2 regions of the Delftia sp. S65 genome follow, and region 2 is predicted to be linked to the other one. Evidence: riboswitches for the same ligand, from Rfam matches in the RefSeq annotation. Region 2 holds a riboswitch; the other holds the start of a gene.
What was found. A riboswitch is a leader RNA that binds a small molecule or an ion and turns the genes downstream of it on or off. The one in region 2 is predicted to bind S-adenosylhomocysteine.
Positions count from the first base shown of each region.

Region 1: linked by a shared signal. The riboswitch ahead of metH (methionine synthase) and the one ahead of ahcY (adenosylhomocysteinase) in region 2 are both predicted to bind S-adenosylhomocysteine.

Region 1 covers NZ_JACVUR010000002.1:15,398-22,363, forward strand. Annotated here, with positions in the region: gene metH (methionine synthase) at 11-2,740, opposite strand; S-adenosyl-L-homocysteine riboswitch at 2,795-2,921, opposite strand; gene IAE24_RS02035 (FadR/GntR family transcriptional regulator) at 3,199-4,005, shown strand; gene IAE24_RS02040 (transporter substrate-binding domain-containing protein) at 4,002-4,808, shown strand; gene IAE24_RS02045 (amino acid ABC transporter permease) at 4,840-5,568, shown strand; gene IAE24_RS02050 (amino acid ABC transporter permease) at 5,565-6,218, shown strand; gene IAE24_RS02055 (amino acid ABC transporter ATP-binding protein) at 6,205-6,951, shown strand.
Region 2 covers NZ_JACVUR010000014.1:92,505-99,470, forward strand. Annotated here, with positions in the region: gene IAE24_RS14350 (TorF family putative porin) at 1-837, shown strand, start outside; gene IAE24_RS14355 (sensor histidine kinase) at 872-3,577, shown strand; gene IAE24_RS14360 (response regulator) at 3,604-4,347, shown strand; S-adenosyl-L-homocysteine riboswitch at 4,355-4,439, shown strand; gene ahcY (adenosylhomocysteinase) at 4,510-5,940, shown strand; gene IAE24_RS14370 (TlyA family RNA methyltransferase) at 6,098-6,966, shown strand, end outside.

The sequences.
Region 1 (6,966 bases), on a different contig from region 2:
CAACCCAATATCAGGCGAGATTCGGCGCCAGCAGCCTGCGCAGTTCCTCGATGTCCATGCCCCGGCGCGCGGCCATGTCGGCGAGCTGGTCCTCGCCGATCTCGCCGACGTTGAAGTAGACGGAGTCGGGGTGGCCGATGTAGAAGCCGCTGACGCTGGAGGCCGGGTTCATGGCCAGGCTTTCGGTCAGCGTCATGCCGATCTCGTCTGCCTTGAGCACGGCGAACAGGTCGGTCTTGGCGCTGTGGTCGGGGCAGGCCGGGTAGCCGGGCGCGGGGCGCACGCCCTTGTACTGTTCCTTGATCAGCGCTTCGTTGCTGAGGTCCTCATCGGGCGCATAGCCCCACAGGTCCTTGCGCACGCGCTGGTGCAGGCATTCGGCGAAGGCCTCGGCCAGGCGGTCGGCCAGGGCCTTGAACATGATGCCGGAGTAGTCGTCCAGCGCGTCTTCGAACTCCTTGTCCTTCTTCTCGGCGCCGATGCCGGCCGTGACGGCGAACAGGCCAGCGTAGTCCTGGATGCCCGATTCCTTGGTGGCCACGAAGTCGGACAGGCAGCGGCTGGGGCGCATCACGGGCTGGCCATCCGGGCCTTCCACCATCTGCTTTTCGGTCTGCTGGCGCATGCCGTACCAGGTCATCAGCACCTGGCTGCGGGACTCGTCGGCGTAGAACTCGATGTCATCGCCCACGCGGTTGGCAGGGAACAGGCCGATGGCGCCGTTGGCCTGCAGCCAGCGGCCTTCGATGATCTTCTTGAGCATGGCCTGGCCGTCCGCCAGCACCTTGCGCGCCTCGACGCCCACGATCTCGTCGTCGAGGATGGCCGGATAGGGGCCGGCCAGGTCCCAGGTCTGGAAGAACGGGCCCCAGTCGATGTACTCGGCGATCTCGGCCAGGTCGAAGTTGCGGAACACGCGCCGGCCCAGGGCGCGCGGCGCCACGGGGGCCTGGGAAAAGTCCACGGGCGTGGCGTTGGCGCGGGCCTTTGCCAGAGGCCACAGCGGTGTCTTCTTCTTGTTGGCGTGCTGGGTGCGGACCTTGTCGTAGTCGGCCTGGATCTCGGCCAGGTAGTTGCCCTTGTTCTCGCCCAGCAGGCTCTGGGCCACGCTGACGCTGCGCGAGGCATCGGGCACGTAGACCACGGGGCCTTCGTACTTGGGCGCGATCTTGACGGCGGTGTGCACGCGCGAGCAGGTGGCGCCGCCGATCAGCAGCGGAATCTTCTTGATGCGGAAGTAGTCGTCCTTGTGCATCTCGCCGGCGACGTATTGCATCTCTTCGAGGCTGGGCGTGATCAGGCCCGACAGGCCGATGATGTCCGCGCCCTCGGCCTTGGCCCGGGCCAGGATCTCATGGCAGGGCACCATCACGCCCATGTTGATGACCTCGAAGTTGTTGCACTGCAGGACCACGGTGACGATGTTCTTGCCGATGTCGTGCACATCGCCCTTGACGGTGGCGATGACGATCTTGCCCTTGCTGGACACGTCCAGGCCCGCCGCTTCCTGCTGGCGCTTTTCCTCTTCGATGTAGGGCACGAGGTGGGCCACGGCCTGCTTCATCACGCGCGCCGACTTGACCACCTGGGGCAGGAACATCTTGCCGGCGCCGAACAGGTCGCCCACGATGTTCATGCCGTCCATGAGCGGGCCTTCGATCACGTGCAGCGGGCGGCCGCCGCCCTGCACCACGATCTGCTGGTAGGCCTCTTCGGTGTCGACGACGATGAAGTCGGTGATGCCGTGCACCAGGGCGTGCGACAGGCGCTCGCCCACGGTCTTCGGGTTCTCGGGCGTGCCGCGCCATTCGAGCTTCTTGCTGTCGTCCTTGGCGGCGCCCTTGGCGGCGTCGGCGATCTCCAGCAGGCGCTCGGCGGCGTCAGGGCGGCGGTTGAGCACCACGTCTTCCACGCGCTCGCGCAGCTGGGGCTCCAGGTCGTCATAGACGCCGACCATGCCGGCGTTGACGATGCCCATGTCCATGCCTGCCGAGATGGCGTGGTACAGGAAGACGGTGTGGATGGCCTCGCGCACGGGGTCGTTGCCGCGGAAGCTGAAGCTCACGTTGGAGACACCGCCCGAGACCTTGGCGCCGGGCAGGTTGCGCTTGATCCAGCGCACGGCCTCGATGAAGTCCACGGCGTAGTTGTCGTGCTCCTCGATGCCGGTGGCCACGGCGAAGATGTTGGGGTCGAAGACGATGTCCTCGGGCGGGAAGCCCACCTCGTCCACCAGGATGCGGTAGGCGCGCTCGCAGATCTCGATCTTGCGCTGGTAGGTGTCGGCCTGGCCCTTCTCGTCGAAGGCCATGACCACGGCGGCCGCGCCGTAGCGCCTGATCAGCCGGGCCTGGCGCTTGAATTCATCCAGGCCTTCCTTCATGGAGATGGAGTTGACGATGCCCTTGCCCTGCAGGCAGCGCAGGCCGGCCTCGATGACTTCCCACTTGGAGCTGTCCACCATGACCGGCACCTTGGCGATGTCGGGCTCGGAGGCGATGAGGTTCAGGAAGCGCACCATGGCGGCCTTGCTGTCGAGCATGGCCTCGTCCATGTTCACGTCGATCACCTGGGCGCCGTTTTCCACCTGCTGGCGTGCCACGGACAGCGCTTCCTCGTACTGCTCGTTGAGGATCATGCGCGCAAAGGCCTTGGAGCCCGTGACGTTGGTGCGCTCGCCCACGTTGACGAACAGCGTGCCCTCGCCGATGGAGACGGGCTCCAGGCCCGACAGACGCATGGGAGGGGGAGTGAAAGAGGACGACATCAAGCTCACCTGCAAAAACGGCATGGCAACAGGTGAGCGTCGTTGGCACCGTGGGCGCGGTCCGGCCGGGAACCTGCACCTGGCCCAAGCCTGACGCGGCACGCGATCCGGTGTACGGATGGGCGGGTGCCGCGCTGCAACGCTCCTCGGGCCAAAGCCCGGGATTCTACGGCGGCTGGCGGCGGCCTGCAGTGCGGGTTTTACGCCCGCATTCGGGGCAGGCCTGCACAAAGCCATGCGGCACTGCACCAAAGCGCGGCAGCGCGGGCCGCCGGCAGCGCCTTCGGGGCGGATTGTCGATGCCCCATCGCCCCGGATTCTTTGCAGTGCCTGAGGACAACGCTCCTTTTTTTGCATCTGGCACGCAATTCGCTATCTGCTGGGTACGTGGTCTGACCAGTCAGGCCAAAACCCTCCACCCGCGCCAGCCCATGCAAAGCATTCCGATCTCGATGGCCCAGACGCTGCAGCAGCACATCCTGAGCGGCCACTATCCCGGCGGCAGCCAGCTGCCGCCGCAGCGCGAGCTGGCCCGGCAGCTGGGCATCAGCCGCGCTTCGCTGCGCGAGGCGCTGTCCATGCTGGAGGCCCTGGGCCTGGTCGAGATCCAGCCGGGCAAGGGCGTGCGCATCAACGGCCCGCACAGCGGCCGTGCACGCATGCACCGCGCCTATGCCACCCCGGCGCTGGGCACGCTGTCGCCGCGCCAGCTGATCGAGCTGCGCCTGGTGCTGGAGCCCGGCTGGGCCGCGCTGGCGGCCGTGCGCGCCGACGACAGCGGCCTGCGCCAGCTGCAATGGACCCAGTCCCAGCTGGCCCATGCCCTCGCCCGCAGCGACCTGCTGGCCGCCGCCGACGCCGATCTGCAGTTCCACCTGCTGCTGGCCCAGCTGTCGGGCAACCCGGGCCTGGTGGCCATGGCGCGCCAGCTGGAGCTGGCCATCAGCCACAGCCTGCGCCTGCCGTTTGCCTGGAGCGGCGCCGACGACCAGCCCGTGCGCGAGCACGACGCCATCGTGCAGGCCGTCTGCGCGGGCGATGCGCCGGGTGCCGCGGGCGCCATGCGCGCCCACCTGCTGTCGGCCGCCAGGCGCAGCGGCATCGATCTCGACACACCGGACGACGCGACGGCGCCCGACGCAACGGCGCCCGACGCGACGGCGCCCGATACATCTGCGCCCGACCCTGACCCGCTTTCCTTTCGCCTCACCCCACCTCCCGAAGGAGCTTTCGCATGACTTCCCCCCTGACACCCCGCCGCGCATTCATCCGCACCGCCCTGGCGGCCGCCACCCTGGCCGCTGCCGGCCTGGGCGGCGCAGCCCATGCCGACATGCTGGCCAACATCCAGAAGGCCGGCGTGCTGCGCGTGGCGATTCCGCAGGACTTCCCGCCCTTCGGCTCGCTGGGCACCGACCTGAAGCTGCAGGGCTATGACATCGACATGGCGGCCCTGGTGGCCCAGGAGCTGGGCGTGAAGGTGGAGCTGGTGCCCGTGACCAGCACCAACCGCATTCCCTTCCTGACCACGGGCAAGGCCGACATCGTCATCTCCAGCCTGGGCAAGAACGCCGAGCGCGCCAAGGTGATCGACTTCACCCAGGCCTATGCGCCCTTCCCCAAGAGCGTCTACGGCCCCAAGGACGTGAGCATCAAGGCCCCTGCCGACCTGGCCGGCAAGACCGTGGGCGTGACGCGCGGCTCCACCGAGGACCTGGCCCTCACGCAGGTGGCGCCGGCCTCGGCCACCATCAAGCGCTACGAGGACAACAACGCCACCGCGCAAAGCTATCTGACGGGCCAGGTGCAGCTGGTGACGCTGGGCAACATCGTGGCCAACGCCGTCAACGAGCGCACCAGGCTGCGCCAGCTGGACGTGAAGTTCGCGGTCGAGGACACGCCCTGCTACATCGGCGTGGCCAAGGGAGAGCCGGCGCTGCTGCAGAAGGTGGACGCCATCATCACCAAGCTCAAGGCCGACGGCCGCCTGACCGGCCTGTCCCAGCGCTGGATGAAGATGCCGCTGCCCGCCACCCTGTAACCGCTGCGCCCCTGTTCCCGGAAATCCTTCCATGGCCTATCAATTCGACTTCGGCGCCGTGTTCGACTACAGCGGCCTGCTGGCACAGGGCGCAGGCTTCACGCTGGCGCTGACGGCGGCGGGCGCCGTGCTGGGCGGCGCCATCGGCGTGGCCGGCGGCGTCAGCCGCGCCTGGCGCATTGCGCCGCTGCACTGGCTGTTCAAGGTGTACGTGGAGGGCATACGCAACACGCCCTTCCTGGTGCAGCTGATGTTCGTGTTCTTCGGCCTGCCTTCGCTGGGCGTGCAGATCAACGAATGGCAGGCCTGCCTGCTGACCACGGTGATCAACCTGGGCGCCTACATCACCGAGATCGTGCGCGCCGGCATCCAGGAGACGCCGCGCGGCCAGCTGGAAGCCGCTGGCGCGCTGGGCATGGGCCGCTGGGCGGTCTTCCGCCATGTGGTGCTGCGCCCTGCGCTGCAGCGGGTCTGGCCCTCGCTGAGCAGCCAGATCGTGATCGTGATGCTGGGCACCTCGGTGGTCTCGCAGATCGCCGCCCAGGACCTGACGTTTGCGGCCAACTTCATCCAGTCGCGCAACTTCCGCGCGTTCGAGACCTACCTGGTGGTGACGGCGGCGTACTTCGTGCTGGCCCTGGCACTGCGCCAGTTGCTGGCCTGGATAGGCCAGCGCTTCGTGGTGGGCCGCCGCACGCCGCGTGCAGCCCGGCCCGCTGCACCTGCTGCACCTGCAACCACTGCCGGAGACGCCGCATGATTGCCGACATTCCCCTGCTGCCCATCCTGGCCAAGCTGGCCGAGGGCCTGCTGGCCACGCTGGCGCTGACGCTGCTGGCCTTCGTGCTGGGCGGCGCCACCGGATTGCTGGTGCTGTTCGCCCGCGTGGGCCGCAGCCAGAACCTGCGCCGCCTGGCCAAGGCGTATATCCAGGCCTTCCAGAACACGCCGCTGCTGATGCAGATGTTCATCGTGTTCTTCGGCTCGTCCATGGCCGGCCTGGACATCTCGCCCTGGACGGCGGCCGCCATCGGCCTGACGCTGTACACCAGCGCCTACCTGGCCGAGGTCTGGCGCGGCTGCGTGGAGGCTATCCCCCGCGGCCAGTGGGAAGCCTCGTCCAGCCTGGCCATGGGCTACCTGCAGCAGATGCGCCATGTGGTGCTGCCGCAGGCGCTGCGCCTGTCGATAGCGCCCACGGTCGGCTTCTCGGTGCAGATCATCAAGGGCACGGCCGTGGCCTCGATCATCGGCTTCAGCGAGCTGACCAAGCTCGGCTCCATGCTGGCCAACGCCACCTTCCAGCCCTTCCTCATCTACGGCCTGGTCGCCGCAGGCTACTTCCTGCTGTGCTGGCCCCTGTCCCTCTACGCATCCCATCTGGAGAAGAAACTCTATGCCGCTCGTTGATGTGCGCGCCGTTCACAAGCATTACGGCAACAACCATGTGCTCAAGGGCGTGGACCTGAGCGTGGACAGCGGCCAGGTGGTCGCCATCATCGGCCGCAGCGGCTCGGGCAAGAGCACGCTGCTGCGCTCCATCAACGGGCTGGAGGCCATCCAGTCCGGCCAGATCGTGGTGGACGACGCCGTGCTCAAGGGCTCGGAGGGCAGCGCGCCCTCGCCCGCCCAGCTGCGCGCGCTGCGCCTGAACGTGGGCATGGTGTTCCAGCAGTTCAACCTGTTCCCGCACCTGACGGCGGGCGAGAACGTGGCCCTGTCGCCCACCGTGGTCAAGGGCGTGAAAAAGCCCGAGGCGGCGGCGCTGGCGCGCCAGATGCTGGCCAAGGTCGGCCTGGGCGACAAGTACGACAGCTACCCCGACCAGCTCAGCGGCGGCCAGCAGCAGCGCGTGGCCATTGCACGCGCGCTGGCCATGCAGCCCAAGGTGCTGCTGTGCGACGAGATCACCTCGGCCCTGGACCCGGAGCTGGTCAACGAGGTGCTGGCCGTGGTCAAGCAGCTCGCCGCCGAGGGCATGACGCTGATCATGGTCACGCACGAGATGCGCTTTGCCCGCGACGTGGGCGACCAGCTGGTGTTCATGCACCAGGGCCTGATCCATGAAAGCGGCCCGGCCAAGCAGCTGTTCGCCAGCCCGCAGACGCCGGAGCTGGCGGGCTTCATCGGCGCCGTGCACTGAGCGGTACGCCCAGGC
Region 2 (6,966 bases):
TTCTCCCTGGCCGCACTGCTGTCGCTGGCGGCCGCATCCTGCCATGCGCAGGCCGAGACCTCCCCCGTCAGCGCTGCCAGCGCCGCTGCCCAGGAATCGCCCGTACCCGCCTACGCCCTCACCGGCAGCGTGACGCTGCTCAGCGACTACCGTTTCCGTGGCATCTCGCAAAGCTGGATGGGGCCGGCGCTGCAGGGCGGGCTGGAGCTGTCGCTGCCGCGCGGCGCCTACCTGGGCGTGTCCGGCTCCAGCGTGTCGCGCCACAGCTATCTGGATGGCCGCGCGCTGGAGCTGGACCTGTACGGCGGCTGGCGTACCGAGCTGCTGCCGGGCTGGACGGGCGACATCGGCCTGCTGCACTACAACTACCCCGGCGCGCGCGTGCCCCGCGGGGATGGCAGCGGCGGCGTGCGCTACGACACCACCGAGGCCTATCTGGGCGTCACCAACGGCGGCTTCAGCGCCAAATGGTCGCTGGCGCTGACGCCTTACTTCGGGCTGCGCGACAGCACGGCGGCCACGGCTTTTGCCGAGGCACTTCCCGGCAGCGGCAGCTCACGCGGCAGCAGCTATCTGGACCTGAACTACCAGCACCCGTTGGGCGACTGGGCCGTGCTGGGCCTGCATGCCGGCCACACGCAGGTGCGCAACTACAGCGAACTGTCGTATGCCGACTGGCGCGTCTCGCTGGCCCGCAGCTGGGGACCGTGGACGGCCACGCTGGCCTGGGCCGGTACCTCGGCCGACACGCGCTACTACCGCGCGGCCAACGCGGCGGGCCAGATGCAAAGCCTGGGGCGCAGCGGCTGGGTGCTGTCGCTGTCGGCGGCGTTCTAGTGTGGGAGCACGCTCTGGTGCTAGGCTGAGAACCATGCCCATTTCGTCCTCTGCCGAGCCGGCGCCGCCCGGTCTGCCGCGCCCCGATCCCGACGCCCTGGTCGCGCGCCTGCGCCATGAGCGGGCGCAGGAGGGACGGGGCAAGCTGCGCATCTACTTCGGATCGAATGCAGGCGTGGGCAAGACTTACGCCATGCTGGCCGCCGCCCAGCGCGAACGCCAGGGGGGCCGCGAGGTTCTGGTGGGACTCGTGGAAACCCATGGCCGCAAGGAAACGGCGCAGCAACTGCATGGCCTGGAGCAGCTGCCGCTGCGCGAGCTGCCGCACCAGGGGCGGACGCTGCGCGAGTTCGACCTGGATGCGGCGCTCGCGCGGCGGCCGCGCGTGCTGCTGCTCGATGAACTGGCGCACAGCAATGCGCCGGGTTCGCGCCATCCCAAGCGCTGGCAGGACGTGCAGGAGCTGCTGGACGCAGGCATCGATGTCTGGACCACGATCAACGTGCAGCACCTGGAAAGCCTGAACGACGTGGTGGGCGGCATCGTGGGCATCACGGTGCGCGAGACCGTGCCCGACCAGATCTTCGACGATGCCGACGAGGTCATCGTCGTCGACATCTCGCCCGACGAACTGCTGCGCCGGTTGAAGGACGGCAAGGTCTACATGCTGGAGCAGGCCGAGCGGGCCTCACGCAACTTCTTCAGGCGCGGCAACCTGCTGGCGCTGCGCGAGCTGGCGCTGCGCCGCACGGCCGACCGCGTGGACGAGGACATGCGCGACTACCGGCGCGAGCGCTCCATAGGCACGGTATGGCCTGCGCGTGAGCGCCTGCTGGTGGCCGTGGCAGGACACGCGGGCGACGACGCCCTGGTGCGCCAGGTCGCGCGCATGGCGCGCCGGCTCGATGCGGACTGGATGGTGGTCTACGTGGACGCGCCCCAGCGCCAGCACCGCCCACGCAGCGTGCAGGCCGCCGTGCTCAAGACCCTGGCCCTGGCCGCGCGCCTGGGCGCCGAGACGGCCACGCTGCCGGGCGCCGATGTGGCCGAGGCCCTGGTCGCCTTCGCGCGCGAGCGCAACGCCAGCCGCCTGGTACTGGCCCAGCCGCCGCGCCCGGCATGGTCGCCCTGGCGCTGGTGGGGCCGCAGCCTGCCTGACCGCATCGTCCAGCTGCATCCCGACATCGACGTGCTGGTGCTCTCCGGGGGCTCCAGCGCGGCCCGGACCGAGGCCGCGCCTGCCGCACCGCTGCGGCGCAGGCCGCTGCCCTGGAAGGGCTATGCCGGCGTGACCCTGGCCTGCTTGACCGCCACGGTGCTGGCCGAGCAGCTGCTGCGCATCTTCGACCCGGCCAACGTGGTGATGCTGTTCCTGCTCATCGTCGTGCTGTCTTCGTTGCGCTGGGGGCGTGGCCCGGGCGCCTGGGCGGCGCTGCTGTCGGTACTGTGCTTCGACTTTTTCTTCGTGCCTCCGCGCGGATCCTTCCATGTCAACGACACGCAGTACCTGTTCACCTTCGTGCTGATGCTAGGCGTGGCCCTGGTCTGCGGCCAGCTCATGGCGCGGCTGAGGCATGAGGCGCGCGTGGCGGCCGAGCGCGAGCGGCGCGCGGGCGCCCTGGCGCGGCTGGCGCGCGACCTGTCGGGCGCGCTCACGCAGGAGCAGGTGGTGGAGATCGCGCTGCGCACGGTCTCGGGCGTGTTCGACGCCCAGGCCGGGCTGCTGCTGCCCGATGCCGACGAGCGCCTGCGGCCCGCGGGCGGCGGCCCCTGCCCCATGGACGACAGCATTGCGCGCTGGGCCATGGACCATGGCCAGCAGGCCGGCCAGGGCACGGACACGCTGCCGGCCGCACCGGCCCGCTATGTGCCGCTGGCCGCACCTGTGCGCATGCGCGGCGTGCTGGTGCTGCAGCTGCGCGCGCCGCAGCGCCTGGAGGTGCCCGAGGAGCAGCGTCTGCTGGAGGCCTGCGCCAGCCAGGTGGCGCTGGCGCTGGAGCGCCAGCACTTCGTGGCCGTGGCCCAGCAGACCCAGATCGCCATGGAGGGCGAGCGCATGCGCAACACCCTGCTGTCGGCCGTCTCGCACGACCTGCGCACGCCGCTGACCACCATCCTGGGCGCGGCCGAGGCCGCGCAGCGCCATGTGCCGCCGGGCGGCGCGGCCGACATGCTGGAGCAGGTCCGCATCCAGGCGCAGGCCATGCAGCGCCTGGTGGAGAACCTGCTGGACATGGCGCGCCTGCAGCAAGGCGGCGTGCACCTGCAGCGCGAATGGCTTCCGCTGGATGAAGTGGTGGGCAGCGCGCTGCGCCAGATGCGCGCGCGCCTGGGCCAGCATCCCGTGAGCACCGACGTGCCCGCCAGCCTGCCGCTGCTGCAGCTCGATGCCCTGCTCATGGAGCGCGTGCTGGTCAACCTGCTGGACAACGCCGCCAAGTACACGCCGGCCGGCACGCCGCTGGCCATCAGTGCGCGTGTGCAGGATGGCGAGCTGCTGCTGTCCGTGCGCGATGGCGGGCCGGGCCTGCCATCGCACCTGCCGGTGGAGACGCTGTTCGAGCCCTTCACGCGCGGCACGGCCGAGTCCACCGTCTCGGGCATCGGCCTGGGCCTGGCGCTGGTGCGCAGCATCGTCGAGGCGCATGGCGGGCGCATCGAGGCTGCCGCCGCACGGCCCGGCCCGGGCACCATCTTCACGCTGCGCTTTCCCGTGCCCGAGCAGCCTGCGCTGGATTAGAGTCCCGCCATGCACGAAAGCACCCCATGAGCACGCCCGCCAACCGCATCCTGATGATCGAGGACGACCCCGGCATCCGCCGCTTCGTGCGCCTGGTGCTGGAAGACGAAGGCTGGCAGGTCTTCGAGGCCGACAGCGCGCGCCGCGGCCTGATAGAGGCGGCGAGCCGCCAGCCGGACCTGGTCATCCTCGACCTGGGCCTGCCGGACGCCGATGGCAAGCAGGTCCTGACCGAGCTGCGCGGGTGGTCCTCCGTGCCCGTGCTCGTGCTCTCCGCGCGCGAGCGTGAGGACGAGAAGGTGGCCGCATTGGATGCCGGCGCCGACGACTACCTGGTCAAGCCCTTCGGCGTGCCCGAGCTGCTGGCCCGGCTGCGCGTGATGCTGCGCCGCCGCCAGCAGCTGGGCGCCGCCGGTGGGGCGGGCGGCACCGCCGCGTCCAGCAAGGTGCACTTCGGCCCGGTGCAGGTGGACCTGGCCACGCATGAGGTGCGGCGCGCGGGGCAGCCGGTGCACCTCACGCCCATCGAATTCCGCCTGCTGGCGGCCCTGATCGCCGCCCAGGGCCGTGTGATGACCCACCGCCAGCTGCTGCTGCAGGTCTGGGGCCCCGAGTACCTGAGTCGCGCCCACTACCTGCGCGTGCACATGGCCAATCTGCGCCAGAAGATCGAGGACGAGCCGGCCCAGCCGCGCCACCTGGTGACCGAGCTGCAGGTGGGCTACCGGCTTGTGGGGCTGGGCGGTGAGGCATCCCCGGGATCGGTATAATCGGCGCCTCTCTGAGGAGCGTTGCAGCGGCCCCCACACATCAGGCGTGGTCGCGAGGCTCGGAGTCATACCTGCAACGACGCTCGCCCACGCTTTCTGTGCGGTGAGCTTTTTTTCGTCTCCCGCAGAACGTGGTTTTTCATTCATCTTTTGGAGAAAACCATGAACGCTGCTGTTCGTCCCGTTTCCGCCGACACGGCCATCGCTGACATTTCCCTCGCTGCCTGGGGCCGCAAGGAAATCCGGATCGCCGAAACCGAAATGCCCGGCCTGATGGCCACGCGCGAGGAATTCGCCGCTGCCCAGCCCCTCAAGGGCGCGCGCATCACCGGCTCGCTGCACATGACCATCCAGACGGCCGTGCTGATCGAGACGCTCAAGGCCCTGGGCGCCGAAGTGCGCTGGGCGTCGTGCAACATCTTCTCGACGCAGGACCACGCTGCTGCCGCCATCGCGGAAACCGGCACGCCCGTGTTCGCCATCAAGGGCGAATCGCTGGCCGACTACTGGGACTACACCCACCGCATCTTTGAATTCGGCGCCGCCGGCACCGAAGGCGAAGGCCCCAACATGATCCTGGACGACGGCGGCGACGCCACCATGCTGCTGCACCTGGGCATGCGCGCCGAAAAGGACCTGTCCGTGCTGGACAACCCCGCCTCCGAAGAAGAGAAGATCGCCTTCGCCGCCATCCGCGCCAAGCTGGCCCAGGACCCCACCTGGTACACGCGCAAGAGCGCCCACATCATCGGCGTGACTGAAGAGACCACGACCGGCGTGCACCGCCTCAACGAGATGTCGGCCAAGGGCACGCTGAAGTTCCGTGCCATCAACGTCAACGACTCCGTCACCAAGAGCAAGTTCGACAACCTCTACGGCTGCCGCGAATCGCTGGTGGACGGCATCAAGCGCGCCACCGACGTGATGATCGCCGGCAAGGTTGCCGTGGTGGCCGGCTACGGCGACGTGGGCAAGGGCTGCGCCCAGGCGCTGCGCGCGCTGTCGGCCCAGGTCTGGGTCACCGAGATCGATCCCATCAACGCCCTGCAGGCGGCCATGGAAGGCTACAAGGTCGTGACCATGGAGTGGGCAGCCGACAAGGCCGACATCTTTGTGACCACCACCGGCAACCGCGATATCATCCGCCACGAGCACATGGTGGCCATGAAGAACGAAGCCATCGTCTGCAACATCGGCCACTTCGACAACGAGATCGACGTCGCCTCCATCGAGCAGTACCAGTGGGAAGAGATCAAGCCCCAGGTGGACCACATCACCTTCCCTGACGGCAAGAAGATCATCCTGCTGGCCAAGGGCCGCCTGGTGAACCTGGGTTGCGCCACCGGCCACCCCAGCTTCGTGATGAGCGCCTCGTTCGCCAACCAGACCATCGCCCAGATCGAGCTGTTCACCAAGCCCGATGCCTACGAGGTCGGCAAGGTCTACGTGCTGCCCAAGATCCTGGACGAGAAGGTCGCCCGCCTGCACCTGAAGAAGGTCGGCGCCATGCTGACCGAACTGACGGACGGCCAGGCTGCCTATATCGGCGTGAGCAAGCAGGGTCCCTACAAGCCCGAAACTTATCGCTACTAAGCACCCCCTGAGGCGCTGACGCGCCTTCCCCCTCTCTATCCGCTTCGCGGAGGAGGGGGACGACGCCCTCGCTGCGGGGCGGCCCTTGCTTGGCGTCCCTGAGTTGGGTCGCGCCGGTTTCGGGCATTAGTCAACTGAGATTTCCTGGAGCGACGCTATGCGCGCAGATGTATTTTTGGTGGAAGCCGGCCATGCGGCCACGCGCTCGCAGGCGCAGCGGCTGATTGCAGGCGGCGTGCAATGGCGCATGACGCCGCTGACGCCTTGGAAGAAGGTTGCCAAGAACGGCGACGAGATTCCTGCGGGTGCCGAGCTGCAGTTGCTGGACGGGGCCGAGGCCCGGTTCATCTCGCGCGGCGGGCTGAAGCTGGAAGGCGCACTGGCGGCCACCAAGCTGTCGGTGCAGGGCCTGCGCTGCCTGGACGTGGGCCAGAGCACGGGCGGTTTCACCGACTGCCTGCTGCAGGCGGGCGCCGCCCAGGTCATCGGCGTGGACGTGGGCCACGGCCAGTTGCATGACCGGCTGCGCTCGGATGTGCGTGTGATCTGCGTCGAGGGCGTCAACGCCCGCGCGGTGACGGCCGAGGGCCTGCAGGAGTCCTGCGAGGAAGTGCTGTCCGAACGCTGGGAAGAAGATCCCGACGACAACGACACCCAGCCCGTGGCGCCCTATGCCTGGATGCGCAACGGCGGTCTGGTCGATGAAGACTACGACGACAGCGACGACGCCAAGGAAAAAGAGATCGAGGCCTTCAAGGCCGAGCGCGCGGCCAAGGGCAAAGCCCGGGAAGAAGGCACGGTGGCCACGCAGCGCCGCCGCCGCGCCGAGTTTGCCGACGTGGACATCACGCCGCAGTTCGACTTCGTCACGGGCGATCTGTCCTTCATCTCGCTGACCCTGGTGCTGCCGGCCGTCACGCGCCTGCTCAAGCCGCATGGCCAGCTGCTGATGCTGGTCAAGCCGCAGTTCGAACTGCAGCCGGGCCAGGTCGGCAAGGGCGGCATCGTGCGCGATGCGGCCCTGTT